3 regions of the Ruminococcus sp. RTP21358st1_G6_RTP21358_211008 genome follow, and region 2 is predicted to be linked to each of the others. Evidence: predicted binding sites of a transcription regulator. Region 2 holds the regulator's gene; each other region holds the start of a gene.
The links. The regulator HrcA, encoded in region 2, represses chaperone genes, less so after heat shock. The targets are predictions, from matches to a motif close to TGTTAGCACTCNNNNNNNNNGAGTGCTAACA.
Positions count from the first base shown of each region.

Region 1 (5,940 bases), on a different contig from region 2:
CAGAAGCCGTCGGATAAGAAATGTCCGGTGTGCGGAAGCTACATGGTGGAAAAAGGAAATAAACTGGTGTGCAGCCAGGAGACCTGTGGCTATGTAGAAGCCAGGCCGAAGGATGAAAAAGAAAATTAAGGTTGCTGTGAAGGGTGCGAGCAGTAACAAATTAAGGAATTTCCGGGGAAAATCCCCTGCAAGGCAGCTGTATTATGTTTTGCAGGGGATTTTTTAAATAAAAGCTCTATTACTTCCATTGTTTGATGAATAGTTTCAAAAACGTGATATTTTCAGAAAAGCTAAACAAAATTGAAAAATAGTAAAAAATAGCTTGTAAATAGTTTGAAAAACGTGTAGTATTAGAATAACAGTTAAAGCCAGAGCATGTCTGAAAAGGCTTTCTGCAAAGTGGAGCGTACAGATTGCGGGAATGATTTTTTTAACAGGCTCTCATGTAACAAAAGCGAAGGGAGGACAAAATGAGCGTTCAGTTACTTGATAAAACAAGAAAAATCAATAAACTTCTCCATAACAGCAGTTCCAGCAAGGTGGTTTTTAATGATATCTGCCAGGTTCTGATGGATACTTTAAGTTCTAATATCCTGGTTCTCAGCAAGAAAGGCAAGGTGCTTGGTGTAAGTTTTTGCCCGGGAGTTGAGGAAATCCGGGAACTGATAGCTGATGAGGTGGGCGGTCATGTTGACCCTCTGCTGAATGAGCGCTTTTTAGGAGTATTATCCACCAAAGAGAACGTGAATCTCCAGACACTTGGCTTTGAGCATGTTTCCAGCAGCTATCAGGGAATCATCAATCCTATTGATATTGCAGGAGAACGTCTTGGAACGGTGTTTATGTACCGCAAGGATCGTCCATACGATATTGAGGATATTATTGTCAGTGAATACGGCACCACAGTTGTAGGTCTTGAGATGATGCGAGCTGTACATGAAGAGAATGCTGAGGAAGACCGAAAGAAACAGGTTGTGAAATCTGCTTTTAACACACTTTCTTTCTCTGAACTGGAAGCTATCATCCATATTTTTGATGAGCTTGACGGAGATGAGGGAATTCTTGTTGCCAGCAAGATTGCAGACAGAGTAGGTATTACCAGATCAGTAATCGTAAATGCACTCCGCAAGTTCGAGAGCGCGGGCGTTATTGAGTCCCGGTCATCCGGTATGAAGGGAACCTATATCAAGGTTCTCAATGAAGTGATCTTTGATGAATTAGAAGAGATTAAGGCCCAGAGAAATAAAAAGGCCTGAGTGAATTCAATAAATAATAAACAAGTGTACAGAAGAACTGTTTTCTTTCGAACGTGTTTGAAAAAGGCTTTCTGCAAATTGTGAAATGCAGATTGCGGGAATGATTTTTCAAACACGCTCTGGAGGGCAGTTCTTTTTTTGTGTGTAACAGGAAAATTCATTGGAATTCACTATTACACCAAAAAGTTTTAACGGTCAGGCTTCAAAAGCGGCGAAACAAAAAAATCAGAAAATTTTTAAAGTGAGAAAACAAGAGAAAAAAAGAGCATAAAAGAGAATAAAACAGAATATACTTGAAAATGTAACTATGAAAAGAGTTGCACAAATAACGATAATTCAATAATATAATGAACAGTGATTAGCACTCAGCAATAATGAGTGCTAGTAAGAAAAAGGAAAACAATTCTAAAGGAGGACATAGATCATGAAATTAGTTCCATTAGGCGACAGAGTTGTATTAAAACAGTTAGAAGCAGAAGAGACAACAAAATCCGGTATCGTTCTTCCGGGACAGGCACAGGAGAAACCACAGCAGGCAGAGGTAATCGCTGTAGGACCTGGCGGAGTCGTTGACGGGAAAGAAGTGAAAATGGAAGTTACTGTAGGCGACAAGGTTATCTATTCCAAATATTCAGGAACAGAGGTTAAGCTTGACGGTGAAGAGTATATCATCGTAAAACAGAGCGATATTCTTGCAATTGTGAAATAAGACATAACCTTATAAATAACTTGAAATCAGGAGGATGATTCATTATGGCAAAAGAGATTAAATATGGCGCAGAAGCCAGAACAGCATTAGAGGCTGGTGTAAATAAACTTGCTGATACCGTAAGAGTAACACTTGGTCCGAAAGGAAGAAACGTAGTACTTGATAAACAGTTCGGTGCTCCGCTTATCACAAACGATGGTGTTACAATCGCAAAAGAGATCGAGCTTGAGGATGCTTTCGAGAACATGGGAGCTCAGCTGATCAAGGAAGTTGCATCCAAGACAAACGATGTAGCTGGTGATGGTACTACAACTGCTACTGTACTTGCCCAGGCAATGGTTCATGAAGGAATGAAGAATCTGGCAGCAGGTGCTAACCCGATCGTTATGAGACGCGGTATGAAGAAAGCTACAGATGCTGCTGTAGAAGCAATTAAGAACATGAGCCAGAAAGTAAGCGGAAAGAAACAGATCGCAAACGTTGCATCTATTTCCGCCGGAGATAAAGAAGTCGGAGAGCTTGTTGCAAATGCAATGGAAAAAGTTTCCAACGACGGTGTTATTACTGTAGAAGAGTCCAAGACCATGCACACAGAGCTTGACCTTGTAGAAGGTATGCAGTTTGACCGTGGATATATTTCCGCATACATGTCCACTGATATGGAGAAGATGGAAGCAAACCTTGAGGATCCATATATTCTGATCACAGACAAGAAAATCTCCAACATTCAGGAAGTTCTTCCGCTGCTGGAGCAGATCGTACAGGCTGGAGCAAAACTTCTTATCATCGCTGAAGATGTTGAGGGTGAGGCTCTTACCACTCTGATCGTAAACAAATTAAGAGGAACCTTCCAGGTAGTAGCTGTAAAAGCTCCTGGCTATGGTGACAGAAGAAAAGAAATGCTTCAGGATATCGCAATTCTGACAGGTGGTACTGTAATTTCTGACGAGGTAGGTCTTGAACTGAAAGATGCTACAATGGCTCAGTTAGGACGTGCAAAATCTGTTAAAGTTGCAAAAGAGAATACTGTTATTGTCGATGGTATGGGAGATAAAGAAGCAATTGCCAATCGTGTTGCCCAGATCCGTGCTCAGATTGAGGAGACAAAATCTGATTTCGACAGAGAGAAGCTTCAGGAAAGACTTGCAAAACTTGCAGGCGGTGTAGCAGTGGTTCGTGTTGGTGCAGCTACTGAGACTGAGATGAAAGAAGCAAAACTTCGTATGGAAGATGCTCTTGCAGCTACCAGAGCAGCTGTTGAAGAAGGAATCATTGCAGGAGGCGGTTCTGCATATATCCACGCTTCCAAAGAGGTTGCAAAACTTGCGGCAGATCTTGAGGGAGATGAGAAGACTGGTGCAAACATCATCCTGAAAGCACTGGAAGCTCCGCTGTTCCGTATTGCTGCTAATGCAGGTCTTGAAGGTGCAGTTATCATCAACAAAGTAAGAGAGTCTGAGCCAGGTGTTGGTTTTGATGCTCTGAACGAGAAATATGTAAACATGGTAGACGAGGGAATCCTTGATCCTGCAAAGGTTACAAGAAGTGCTCTTCAGAACGCAACAAGTGTTGCTTCTACTCTGCTTACAACTGAGTCTGTTGTTGCAAATATCAAAGAAGATACTCCGGCAATGCCAGCTGGCGGTCAGGGTATGGGAATGATGTAATTTCCGGCAGCGGAAAACAGAACGGAAAATCCATGAAAGGATTTTTGAAGGTATAATTCAGAACTCATAAGGGTCGGTGTCAAAGACGCTGGCCCTTTTGCATTCAATAAAAGTCATTTTTTACTGTTACTGTGTATTGGCAATATTCCGTGTTTTATCAGGAACAATGTTCACAGGAAAACTTTTGTGTGTTATACTTAGAACAACATGCCGGCTGGCAAAAAAAACAAAGGAGAATTGTAATATGAGCGATTTGTATTCCGAGCTGCTTGTAAAAAAAGAGCGGACCGCAAAGGACAGGCTGGTAAAAGGCAGTATCATTGCACTGATCGTGCTTCTGGTACTCGCAGGACTGTTTATTATGCCCCCGCTTCTGATCGCGGCAATTGTACTGGGAGTCTGTGCCTATCTTTTTATTTTTCCAGGAACTGATCTGGAATTTGAGTACTTGTTTGTAAACGGAGAACTTGACATTGACAAGATCATGGCAAAGTCCAAGCGAAAAAGAGTAAAAAGCCTGAATATTACAGAATGTGATATTATGGCACCCCTTAATTCACACAGAATGGACTATTACAACAGCAACCAGAAGCTGAAGGTACAGGATTTTTCCTCCGGAAATCCGGAACATAAGCGTTTTGCAATTGTCTGCCGCGATGGCGCAGAAACCTGCAAAGTAATTATCGAGCCAGATGAAATATTGGCAAAAACCATGAGAAACACTGCTCCGAGCAAAGTATTTTTAGATTAATTTACTAGATTGACACACTTTTAGTTTTTTGCTACACTAATCTACAAACCAAAGACACAATAAGACAAGGGAGGAAAAGCAATGGGTACTATCATTGGTGAAGGCATTACTTTCGACGACGTCCTTTTAGTTCCGGCGTACTCCAAAGTAATCCCGAATCAAGTTGACGTTTCAACTTACCTTACAAAGAAGATTAAACTGAACATTCCCATGATGAGTGCAGGAATGGACACCGTTACTGAGTACAATATGGCGATTGCCATGGCACGTCAGGGAGGTATCGGTATCATTCACAAGAACATGTCTATCGAGGCGCAGGCAGAAGAGGTGGACAAGGTTAAGCGTTCTGAGAATGGTGTTATCACAGATCCGTTTTTCTTATCTCCGGAACATACATTGAAGGATGCCAATGACTTAATGGCGAAATTCCGTATTTCCGGTGTCCCGATCACAGAAGGCAAGAAGCTGGTAGGTATTATTACCAACCGTGATCTGAAGTTTGAGACAGATTTCAGCAAGAAGATCAAAGAGTCCATGACATCTGAGGGACTGATCACAGCCAAAGAAGGTATTACACTGGAAGAGGCGAAAGAGATCCTTGCGAAATCCCGTAAAGAGAAATTACCCATTGTAGATGATGATTTTAACTTAAAAGGACTTATCACCATCAAGGATATTGAGAAACAGATTAAATATCCTTTGGCTGCCAAAGATGAACAGGGACGTCTTCTCTGTGGAGCTGCTGTTGGTATTACCGCCAACGTGCTTGCCCGTGTAGATGCACTTGTGAAGGCAAATGTTGATGTCATCGTTGTTGATTCTGCTCATGGTCATTCTGAGAATATCCTCCGTGCTGTACGAGAAATCAAGGCTGCATATCCGGAGCTTCAGGTTATCGCAGGAAACGTTGCCACAGGAGCCGCTACCAAGGCTCTGATTGATGCTGGTGTAGATGCAGTTAAGGTCGGAATCGGACCTGGCTCTATCTGTACCACCCGTGTAGTTGCAGGTATTGGTGTACCGCAGATCACAGCAGTCATGGATTGCTATGAGGTTGCCAAGAGATATGGTATTCCGATTATTGCAGACGGTGGTATCAAGTATTCAGGCGATGTTACCAAGGCAATCGCAGCTGGTGCAAACGTTTGTATGATGGGAAGCATGTTCGCCGGATGCGATGAGAGCCCGGGAACTTTCGAGTTATATCAGGGAAGAAAATATAAAGTATACCGTGGAATGGGATCCATTGCAGCTATGGAGAATGGCAGCAAGGACCGTTACTTCCAGGAGAATGCCAAGAAGCTTGTTCCGGAAGGTGTGGAAGGACGTGTTGCATACAAGGGACACCTTGAGGACACTGTATTCCAGCTGATCGGAGGACTTCGCTCCGGTATGGGATACTGTGGAGCTGAGAATATTGAAGCACTGAAACAGAATGGTAAATTCGTGAAGATTTCTGCTGCTTCCCTGAAAGAGTCTCACCCACATGACATTCACATTACAAAAGAAGCACCGAACTACAGTGTGGATGACAAATAATGAAAAGAAAATCTGCAA
Region 1 is NZ_JBDGDM010000035.1:37,564-43,503, forward strand. It holds gene topA (type I DNA topoisomerase) at 1-129, shown strand, start outside; gene AB5Z12_RS13950 (DUF6783 domain-containing protein) at 380-490, shown strand; gene codY (GTP-sensing pleiotropic transcriptional regulator CodY) at 471-1,256, shown strand; partial or broken gene AB5Z12_RS13960 (DUF6783 domain-containing protein) at 1,327-1,404, shown strand; gene groES (co-chaperone GroES) at 1,681-1,965, shown strand; gene groL (chaperonin GroEL) at 2,010-3,632, shown strand; gene AB5Z12_RS13975 (DUF6106 family protein) at 3,877-4,383, shown strand; gene guaB (IMP dehydrogenase) at 4,465-5,922, shown strand; gene AB5Z12_RS13985 (N-acetylmuramoyl-L-alanine amidase family protein) at 5,922-5,940, shown strand, end outside.
Region 1: the regulator HrcA is predicted to act here: its motif matches at 1,613-1,643, upstream of groES (co-chaperone GroES).

Region 2 (5,940 bases):
GGACTGCTGGGTGTAAACAATCTGTCCTTCACCATTACATTTCGGACAGGTAACCGGTGAGGTACCAGCCTTAGCGCCGGAACCGTGACAGGAAGTACATTCATCTTTCAGAGTAATCTCAAGTTCTTTCTCACAGCCAAATACAGCATCCTCGAAGGTGATGTTCACGCGTGCACGCAGGTTTGCACCCTTCATAGGTCCATTATTGGCACGTCTGCGGCTTCCGCCGCCTCCAAACAGATCTCCGAAAATATCTCCGAAGATATCACCCATGTCTGCGCCGGAGAAATCAAAGCCGCCGAAACCGCCTGCTCCGCCACCGCCGCCGTTTTCAAAAGCGGCATGACCAAACTGATCATACTGTCTTCTCTTGTCCGGGTCACTTAAGACGCTGTAAGCCTCTGTTGCCTCTTTGAATTTCGCTTCAGCTTCCTTATCTCCCGGATTTACGTCGGGATGATACTTCTTGGCAAGCTGACGATATGCTTTTTTTAATGTAGCGTCATCGGCGCTCTTATCAACGCCTAAGACTTCATAGTAATCTCTTTTATCAGCCATGATTTCTTTCTTTTCCTAACTTTTTGTATTTGGTTATCTTATGGAAGACGCCAGCGGCGCATTTCCTGTAATATGTCTTTCACCACCACTGCCCGGTCATGAATCATGACCGGGCTGTAGTTTCATGTTCCGAAATATTGGAACTTATTATTCAATTAAACCTCTTTGTAGTCAGCATCTACAACATCATCGCCGTAACCTGCCTCGTTACCTCCCTGGGAAGCTCCTCCCATGTCCGGTCCCGGGCCTGCCTGACCAGCACCGCCCTGTGGGTTCTGTGCTTCATACATCTTTGCGAAAAGCTTCTGAGCACTTTCCATCATCTTCTCCTGAGCAGCTTTGATCTCAGCGACCTGAGCATCTCCGATCTCATCTGTATTTGCATATTTAGCAAGAATATCTTTTAATGCATTTAAGTCAGCCTCTACGGAAGCTTTGTCATTTGCATCCAGTTTATCACCTGCTTCTTTCAGTGCATTCTCAACCTGGAATACCATGGAGTCTGCATTGTTCTTTGTATCAATTGCCTCTTTACGTTTCTTATCCTGAGCTTCGAACTCAGCAGCTTCTTTAACAGCCTTGTCAATATCAGACTCGGACATGTTAGAACCAGCTGTGATTGTAATATGCTGCTCTTTACCTGTTCCAAGATCCTTAGCAGATACATTTACAATACCGTTGGCATCGATATCGAATGTAACCTCAATCTGCGGAACACCACGACGTGCTGGCGGGATTCCATCCAGACGGAACTGTCCAAGGGACTTATTGTCTTTCGCGAACTGACGCTCACCCTGTAATACATTGATATCTACAGCGGTCTGATTATCAGCTGCTGTGGAGAAAATCTGGCTCTTCTTGGTCGGGATTGTTGTATTTCTCTCGATCAGACGTGTTGCAATACCACCCATTGTCTCGATAGACAGGGAAAGTGGAGTAACATCAAGAAGAAGGATGTCACCTGCACCAGCCTCACCTGAAAGCTTACCACCCTGGATAGAAGCACCAAGTGCAACACACTCATCTGGGTTCAGGGCCTTGCTTGGCTCTTTGCCAGTTAACTGTCTTACTTTATCCTGTACAGCCGGGATACGTGTGGAACCACCAACCAGAAGCACCTGTCCAAGATCAGAAGCAGTAAGACCTGCATCAGAAAGTGCACGGCGAACCGGCTCTGCTGTTTTCTCAACAAGATCGTGTGTAAGTTCGTCAAATTTAGCTCTTGTAAGGTTCATATCAAAATGCTTCGGTCCTTCAGCTGTTGCTGTGATGAATGGCAGGTTGATATTGGTTGTTGTTGCGGAAGAAAGCTCTTTCTTAGCTTTCTCAGCAGCTTCTTTCAGTCTCTGAAGAGCCATCTTATCGTTGCTTAAGTCAACGCCCTCTGTTCTCTTGAACTCAGAAAGCATATAGTCTGTAATTCTCTGGTCAAAGTCATCACCACCAAGACGGTTGTTACCAGCTGTTGCCAGAACTTCGATAACTCCATCACCAATCTCAATAATGGAAACATCGAATGTACCACCACCAAGGTCATAAACCATGATCTTCTGCTCTTTCTCATTGTCAAGACCATATGCAAGAGCTGCAGCTGTAGGCTCGTTAATGATACGTTTTACATCAAGACCTGCAATCTTACCAGCATCCTTGGTTGCCTGACGCTGAGCATCATTGAAATATGCCGGAACAGTGATAACTGCTTCTGTAACAGACTCTCCAAGGTATCCTTCAGCGTCTTTTTTCAGTTTCTGAAGAATCATAGCAGAAATTTCCTGTGGGGAATATTTCTTATCGTCGATTGTTACACGGTAATCTGTACCCATCTCTCTCTTGATGGAAGAGATTGTTTTCTCTGCGTTTGTTACTGCCTGACGTTTTGCAGGCTCACCTACCAGACGCTCACCTGTCTTTGTGAATGCTACAACAGATGGTGTTGTTCTGGATCCTTCTGTATTTGCGATAACGGTTGGCTGTCCACCTTCCATAACAGCTACACAGCTGTTTGTTGTGCCTAAGTCAATACCAATGATTTTTCCCATGATAATTTTCCTCCTGTTTAAAAATTCATGGTTGCTGTCCATTACACGAACAGTAACATTTATACTTTGTTTTTAGAAAATGTCGATGAAGTTTGATTCTCCAAGCTGCTCTCTGTCAATTAGCAACTTTTACCATACTGTGTCTTACAACGAAATCCTTGTAAGTATATCCCTTCTGGAATTCCTCTACGACGATGTTCTCGCCAACGGATTCGTCCTCCACATGCATCACTGCATTATGCAGATTCGGATCAAATTCCTTGCCTACAGCTTCGATTGGCTTCACGCCCATCTCATCAAAGGCTGTCATCATCTGCTTATAGATCATCTTCATGCCTTCTGCAAATGGATCATCCTCCGGTGCCTGTGCAAGACCTCTTTCGAAGTTATCCACGATCGGAAGCATTTTTTCAACGATGTCCCTGGCACCGATGATGTACATGCTGGATTTCTCCTTCTCCGTTCTTTTACGGTAGTTATCGAATTCAGCCATGCTGCGCTTCAGTCTGTCTGTAAGCTCCTCGACCTGCTGTTCAAATTTATCTTTCTCTTTTTTCTTCTTGCCGAAGAAAGAAGTTTTTGTCTTGGTTTCCGGTTCCTTCTGAGATTCTGCTTCCTGATCTGGCTGCTCAGTTTCTTCTGTCTGTGCAGGCTCTTCGGAAGTCTCCTCTTCTGCTGTCTGGGCTGTATCTGCTGCCTCTTCTTCGCTTCCGTCTGTTACCGGAATGTCAACTGCTTCTTCCTGTACTTCGGCTTCTTTATTCATTTCTTCTGACACGCTTTCAACCGCCTTTCTAGGTTTTCTTATTTACCATTTCGTCAAGCTGGACTTTTAATTTCTTTAAGCTGTCCACTACATTCTCGTAATCCATTCGCTTGGGACCGATAATTCCAATAGTTCCACGCATTCCATCTCCCAGCTCGTAAGTAGCTGTGACCACACTGCAGTCTTTCATGGTACGTACCGGAACTTCATCCCCGATGTATACCTGAACTCCTGTGTTCTCCGGATCTCCCATTTCCTCACGGACCATATCCGCAAGTTCCTGCTTATCCTCGAAAGTGGAAATCAGCTCACTGGCTCTGGATGTATCTGCAAGCTCTGGATACTTAAATATGTTGGTCGCTCCCGATGTATATACTTTCATATCTTCTTCGTCCACGTGAATCGTAGCTGCAACTGCGTCCAGCACATCTGCAACCACACCGCTGTGGCTACCCGCCTGTTCTTTCAATCTGGCGATCATGCCCAGATTAATATCCTGGATGGGTACGCCGTTCAGGTTCGTGTTAAGAAGAAGATTCAGCTTCAGGATCGTCTGGTCATCCATCTCCTCATCAATATTAATGATCTGGTTCCGAATGACATTACCCTCACATACAACTACGGCAATCAGCTGCCGCTCATTGACTCGTGAAAGCTGAATGAACTTCAGGGTGCTTCCCTTATACTGGGGAACCGCAACCATAGCCGCATAATTGGTATTCGTGGCAAGAACCTTCGCCACCTGCTTAAGCACCTTATCCATCTTATCTGATTTCTCAATCATCAGATCACGGATTTCTGCGATCTCGGCTTCCTTCTCCCTGGTAAGCTCATCTACATAAAGGCGATAGCCTTTATCTGATGGAATTCTTCCGGCTGAGGTGTGGGGCTGTACGATGTAGCCCATATCTGTCAGGTCGGACATCTCATTTCGGATGGTAGCAGAGCTGACATTCAGATCCGGATACTTGGAAATAGTTCTGGAACCTACAGGCTCGCCTGTTTCCATATAAGTTTTGATGATTGCTTTCAGTATTTTCCGTTTGCGCTCATCTAATACTTCATCCATGAAATATCTGCTCCTTCCTGAAAAGCAGACGGTCAAACCTGATTCTGATTTCCGTCTGGCTTCTTCGAATTCCTTTTGTTAGCACTCATTATTTAGGAGTGCTAACATCTATGTTCTTAAGATACACCTCAGTATTCCTTTTGTCAATATTTTTTACAAATTTTTTTCATCTTTTTTGATAGTTTTTACCCTATACTTTACCATTCCGGCTAAATTCTCCTTACTGCAATACCTTTTGGGGTAACAAAGATACTACCAGGTATCTGCCAACGCAGTCTTATGTTTGCTGCCGCATAAATGAAAAAGATGCCTTGAGAAAATTCCCCCTGGCATCTTCTTTCCTGTATACTAATACCGCACATAGGCGATATGTCCATTTTGTAACTGTTCAGTACCTTCACAGTTATATGTTTCACAAAACAGTACCTGCTGAATAGCAGCCTCTATTTTTTATAATTTTCCAGATAGTCAAGAACTGCCGCCGGCTCATCCAGAAAAACTACCAGATCCAGCACGGAAAAATCCATGAATTTCTCCTCTGCTGTGTACTCCAGCAATGCTTTCATCCTGTCATAATATCCGTCAATGTTATACAGCACAATTGGGCGGTCAATACGTTTCAGGCTTTTCAAGGTAAAAATCTCAAAAAATTCCTCGTAAGTACCAATTCCGCCAGGTGCTACGATCGTAGCATCTGATTTTTCTTCCAGAAGTTTTTTGCGCTCTCTCATATTCTCTGTGAAAATAAATTCCGTGCATTTCTCATACAGAACTCCAGGCTGGTCAAAAAATCGGGGAGCAATTCCAAGTATGTAACCATTTTCTGCTGCCACGCCTCTGGCTGCTGCTCCCATCATTCCGGTAGCTCCGCCGCCAAACACCAGACCGTGACCTCTTTTTCCCATTGCTCTTCCAAGCTCTTCTGTTTTTTCATAATAAATGTTTTTAAGCAGTGCACTTGAAGCGCCATATACACATATGTTCAATCTGTTATCCCCCTTATTTTTTCTTCTAAACACAGGTGCAGCCTACCTGCGGCAGCACCATATACGAAAGTCAGCTGGCATATATTTTCCAGTCAGCTTCCGACAGCCGCGCAAAACAACATATTTGCCACACCGCACAAAACCATCACCAGAATGGGATTCATTTTAAATTTTCTTAAAAGCACCAGTGCGGCAGTAAAGAACACCACCATTCGAATGCATATGTTTTCCCGAAACAGTTCCAGTGCACCATTTATAAAAAAGGATGATACTAAAATGGTGACTCCTGCCTTGGCGATCATGGCCACAACCGCCGGGCGAAGGGATGTAAGAGTTCCCTGGAGAAGGGACATTTTCCGGTATTTCGTGTAAATATATGCCAGCAGGGTTACAATTATACAGGAGGGTAAAATACAGCCAAGAGTAGCCACCACTGCGCCACCAGGACCAGCAATCCTGGTTCCTACAAAGGTTGCGGAGTTTACTGCAATAGGACCAGGAGTCATCTCTGCAATGGTCACA
Region 2 is NZ_JBDGDM010000010.1:32,596-38,535, forward strand. It holds gene dnaJ (molecular chaperone DnaJ) at 1-558, opposite strand, end outside; gene dnaK (molecular chaperone DnaK) at 714-2,597, opposite strand; gene grpE (nucleotide exchange factor GrpE) at 2,713-3,375, opposite strand; gene hrcA (heat-inducible transcriptional repressor HrcA) at 3,392-4,432, opposite strand; gene AB5Z12_RS05600 (TIGR00730 family Rossman fold protein) at 4,876-5,418, opposite strand; gene AB5Z12_RS05605 (chromate transporter) at 5,511-5,940, opposite strand, start outside.

Region 3 (5,940 bases), on a different contig from region 2:
GAATGCCGGAAACCTTAAAAGAGTTGAAAAAAAGAGGCGTGAAGCTGGGGGTGTGTTCAAATAAACCACATGAAGCAGCCGTGAAAGTGGTGGAAAGAATGTTTGGGTCTCAGATTTTTGATGCAGTTATGGGACAAAGTGATTCTGTAAGAAAGAAACCAGCACCAGATGGTCCGCTTAAAATTGCGGAGCAGTTTGGAATTAAGCCAGAAGAGTGTATGTATCTGGGAGACTCCGGAACAGACATGCAAACTGGAAAAGCAGCCGGAATGTACACGGTAGGTGTTTTGTGGGGATACAGGGAAAAAGAAGAACTGCTGAAAAATGGAGCGGACTATCTTGTGGATTCTCCAGAGGATATTCTTGATTTATATGAGGAAAAATGCGAAGAGTAAAATTTTGATAACTATTTAGCAGACTCTAAACAGTTATAACTTTTATTATAAAACAGGAGGTCGGAAAAATGTATACAGAGGAGTGTATTCAGACATTTTTGGAAAAACAGGAGCAGCTTTTTGATGAACCGGTTGCAGAAACTTACGAAGAAGCAGAGGAATTCCTGGAGGATTGCATGGCTGTAGTTGCAGATTCTATTGACGAAGTGCGAAAATATCTGTCTGGAATGGGTGCAGATGTGGATGGCATGAGTAAAGAAGAATTAGAAGAAGCAAGTGAAGTATTTGCCCTTCCAGATGGAAAATATCTGATTGTGGAGGGATGATCTTTAGAAGCAGAGGTTTGCAGCTGCAGAGTAACTGACTTTCACATAAGGTGATGAAAATGGCGAAAAGGCAGTATGTCCGGTTGGAATTCCGAACAGTTATCGGATAAATTCATATTACATAAGTATAAAATCAGGTTGCTATAATGACACTAAACAAGAGAACATAATGTGTTACTGTTCAGAAGAGAAGATACATCCCATAAGATGTTTTCCGGAGAAAGAAGTGACCAGCAACTATCGCGTTATGGTTCACTGGCAATGTTCCGCGAGGTGTTTTTTGTAAACAAATTTCACAGAAAACCCGAGAATCTGGGCGCGGAATCATGCGGATGCATGATTCCTGTGCAGCGCGAAGTGGTTGCGGTGCGCGGAGCGAACAGTAGCACTGTCACATGTACTGTAAGAATTACAATAAAATAAAAGTGCTTGTGAAAATGTTTAAAATATGTTACAATAATGTTACAGGTCAGCCTAAAAGGGGAATGTAAAGGAGGATGGCATATGAGACCTAGGAAAATTATAGCAATGGTCATGACTTTTCTTATGATGCTTTCATTGCTTCCGTCTCTGGTATTTGCGGCAGCAGCACCAGAGGGAGAACTTGGAGGTCAGCTTAAGATTAAGGGAACTGCAGCTGTAGGCTCTGAGCTTAGCGCCGATTATGAAAAGGTTACACCGGAAGGACTTACAGACGATTATGTAACGTTCAGCTGGTCAAGAAAAGTTGGAGATCAGCTTACTGAAGTAGGCACTGAGAAGACCTATAAGCTTGTTGATGAAGATCTTGGAAATAAGATCGAGCTGAAAATTACCGGAAAGGCCGAAATGGGCATAACCGGAGAACTGAAAGTAAATACAGTTGAAATTGTGGCTACACCGGAAGAAGCTCCGGAAGAGACAACAGAGCTTCCAGAGGGAGAGCAGGAGGCTGCACCGACAGAGGAAACCCCTGTTCAGGAGATCGCAGCAGAGGATACACCTGCGGAAGGTTCCCAGACAGATGAGAACACACAGCCGGCTCAGGATGTAGCAGAAGATACACAAACCGAGGAAGTAATTGACATTGGTGCTGATGAACCAACTGATTCTTCCGCTGATGTTATGCAGCCGGCAGATGGACAGGACACAGAGAATTCTGCTGACAATTCCCAGTCTGAGATCACTACAGATGACAGTGTGATTAACATTGGAACAGAAGGCTATCTGGAAGTTCCTGAGAATGGACAGGCTGAGGATGCAAATCAGGGAGCTTCAGCTGAATCCCCTGCCCAGCAGAAACCTGTGTATACAGCAGAAATTGTTGCAGAAAATACTGCAGAAGATGGTACTGCAGTACTTGATTTTGGAACCGTAAATGCAGGCTTCACACAGGAAAATGCAAACTCTTCCATGACTAAGAATGTAACTGTTAAGAATACTGGCAACAGCACTCTTAATTTCAAAGAAATCAGTCCGGAACATTTTATGGTAAAGGATCTGGGTTCTCTTGCGGCTGGAGAATCAGTTGATGCATGGGTTATGCCAAGAGAAGGTACAGCTGTTGGAGAATACAGTGATACGATCACTTATGAAACAGAGGAAGGTGTAAAGGTTTCCTTTATTGCAAAGCTTACAGTAGCTGAGCAGAAGCAGGATGATACGAATACAGATCAGCAGCCAGCAGAGAAACCAGCTGCACCGGAAACTACCCCGGAAGTGACACCAGAGGTAACTCCAGAAGTGACACCAGAAGTCACTCCGGAAGTAACACCAGAAGTGACACCAGAGGTAACTCCAGAAGTGACACCAGAAGTCACTCCGGAAGTAACACCAGAAGTGACACCAGAGGTAACTCCGGAAGTGACACCAGAGGTAACTCCAGAAGTGACACCAGAAGTCACTCCGGAAGTAACACCAGAAGTCACCCCGGAAGTGACTCCGGAGATTACTCCAGCTCCTTCATTTACTACCGACATTTCCGAAGTGAAATTCGACAGTAAAGAAGTTGGTTACAAAGAAGCACCGGCTGCAGTTACAATCAATGTATCCAATACTGGAAATGTGAAATTAACCGGTATTGCTGTAAGTGTAAGCGGAAACGAATTTACAGTAAGTGCTCCGTCTGCTTCAGAATTAGAGGCAAATGCAAACCAGTCTGTATCTTTTACTGTTGCACCGGCAGTTGGATTGGCAGCAGGAACCTATACACAGACTGTTTCCATTAAGACAGATCAGACAGATTACCTGAATATTCCAGTAAGCTTTACAGTAACAGAAGCTGCTGCCAAGCTTACAGCTGTAGGCAAAGTATCTGATATCAGTCTGGCAAACGGGGTTGAGAAGTCAGCAGCTGGACTGCAGCTTCCATCTACTGTTAAGATTACTACAAACAAGGGCGATATGAATGCCTCTGTAAAATGGGATGTAAAGGGCAGTGCATATAATCAGAACAGTACAGAAGCACAGAAGTTCTCTGTGAAAGGTACTGTTGCTCTTCCAGACGGTGTTACAAATCCGGATAACCTGAGCCTTGTAGTATCTGTTAATGTCACTGTAAGCCGTGGATCGATTGTATCTGATGCAGGGAATAACAGTATCACAGGAATCAGCTCCGATGGAAACTATACTACAGAGACCAAGATTACTTTCACTGCAGTTGGCGCAGGTATGGATATTGAAAATCCGATTAAGGGAGATGTAAGATATCAGCCGCTGAACTGGGAGGTCCTTGAGGCAAGAAGCTGGGACGGCGCACCATATTCTGCAACTTTCCGCATGGGCAAGAATGGAAATTATACTTTGACTGTCACATATAATCAGCAGCAGTTTGATGGAAGCAACTGGGTAAATACTGGAACACAGGATACCAAGCAGGTTAATTTCACTGTAAATGCTGCACCGAATCAGACTCTGACACCGGCTGCAGACAAAACAGATGCAAATCAGAAGAATGCAGTAAAGACCGGGGATAATACTCCAATCCTCCCATTTGTAATTATTCTGATCGTTGCGATTGTCTTAATTGTAGGAATTCTTGTTTACCGCAATAAGAAAAAATAATAGTGGATTCTCAAATAAACAGTAATTGTGAATGAGAGCAGAACGAATGAGGGAGACCAGAAATGGTCTCCCTTCTTTTAATAATAATTACTAGGTTACTGTTCACTCCGTGACCAGTAACACGCTTCGCGATGCACAGAAATCATGCATTCGCATGATTTCGCGCTGAGATTCTCGGGTTTTCTGTGAACTTTGTTCACAAAAAACACCTCGCGGAATGTTACCAGTGAACAGCAATATTACTAGCACTCAATCAAAATGAGTGCTAAATTTTCCTTGACTTTTAGTCAGTTTGGTATTACTATAGTTTGTATAATTAAGAAGACAAAGGAGAGTGAGCTGCATGGCTGAGAAGCATGGTAGTTTATCAATTAACAGTGAAAATATTTTTCCAATTATAAAGAAATGGTTATATTCTGATCACGACATTTTTGCAAGAGAGTTAATCTCCAATGGTTGTGATGCAATTACGAAGCTTAAGAAACTTGATGTTATGGGTGAATACACACTTCCGGATGATTACAAAGCTGAAGTACAAGTTATTGTGAATCCGGAAGAGAAGACTTTGAAGTTTATTGATACAGGTCTTGGTATGACGGCCGATGAAGTGGAAGAGTATATTACACAGATTGCTTTTTCAGGAGCTACTGAGTTTCTTTCCAAATATAAAGATAAGACCACGGATGATCAGATCATCGGTCATTTTGGACTTGGCTTTTATTCAGCATTTATGGTAGCAGATGAAGTTCATATTGATACTCTTTCTTATAAAGAGGGCGCTGCTCCAGTACATTGGACCTGTGATGGTGGTACAGAGTATGATATGCAGGAAGGCAATAAGACTACAGTTGGTACTGAAATTACTCTGTTTTTAAATGATGAGAGTACAGAGTTTTCCAACGAATATCGTATGAGAGAGATTATTGAGAAATATTGTTCTTTCATGCCGGTAAATATCTATCTGTCTAAGGAAAATGCACCGCAGGAGTATGAGACCATTGATGAGGCTGAGCTTCGTGATGATGATGTAATTGTAGAGCGTATCCACGAGGATGCTAAGACTGAGGAGAAAGAGAATGACAAAGGTGAGAAAGAAGTCGTAGAAGTATCTCCTGCAAAAGATAAAGTAAAAATCAATAAACGTCCGGTATCTTTAAGTGATCCGGAGCCATTGTGGATGAAACATCCAAACAGTTGTACAGATGAGGAATATAAAGAGTTTTACCGTAAAGTCTTTATGGATTATAAGGAGCCTTTGTTCTGGATTCATTTGAACATGGACTATCCGTTTAACCTGAAAGGTATTCTGTACTTCCCGAAGATCAATACAGAATATGATTCCATTGAAGGTACGATCAAACTGTACAATAACCAGGTATTTATCGCAGATAACATCAAGGAAGTAATTCCAGAATTTCTGCTTCTTCTGAAAGGTGTAATTGATTGTCCGGATCTTCCACTGAATGTATCCAGATCTGCACTGCAGAACGATGGCTTCGTGAAGAAGATTTCCGAGTATATTACAAAGAAAGTAGCGGACAAGCTTACCGGAATGTGTAAAACAGACCGTGAGTCCTACGAGAAATACTGGGATGATATCAGTCCATTTATCAAATATGGCTGCATTAAGGACAGTAAGTTCTCAGATAAGATGAATGATTATATCCTCTTCAAGAACATTGATGGCAAATATCTGACTCTGAAAGATTGCATCGAAGAGAACAGGAAACCAGAAGATGAGACTAAGACAGAAGAGACTGTTGAATCCACAGAAGAGAAGAAAGAGGACGGCGCGAAAGACGAGAAAGAGCCTGAGAAGACTACTATCTTCTATGTAACAGATGAGGTTCAGCAGAGTCAGTATATTAACATGTTCCGTGAGGCAAAGAAGGATGCTGTTATTCTGAAACACAATATTGACAGCGCTTTTATTTCCCATCTGGAGCAGAAGAATCAGACTATCCAGTTTAAGAGAATTGATGCAGATCTTACAGAAGAACTGCGTGGGGAGGAAGCTACTGACGAGGAGACTTCCAAGACTCTTACAGAAGTATTCAGAGATGCATTGAAGAATGACAAACTGGAAGTGAAGGTTGAGAATCTGAAAAATGAAAAAGTTGCTGCTATGATGACCCTTTCTGAAGAGAGCCGTCGTATGCAGGATATGATGAAGATGT
Region 3 is NZ_JBDGDM010000048.1:3,793-9,732, forward strand. It holds gene AB5Z12_RS16435 (HAD family hydrolase) at 1-395, shown strand, start outside; gene AB5Z12_RS16440 (glyoxalase) at 464-721, shown strand; gene AB5Z12_RS16445 (hypothetical protein) at 1,226-3,763, shown strand; gene htpG (molecular chaperone HtpG) at 4,107-5,940, shown strand, end outside.
Region 3: the regulator HrcA is predicted to act here: its motif matches at 4,004-4,034, upstream of htpG (molecular chaperone HtpG).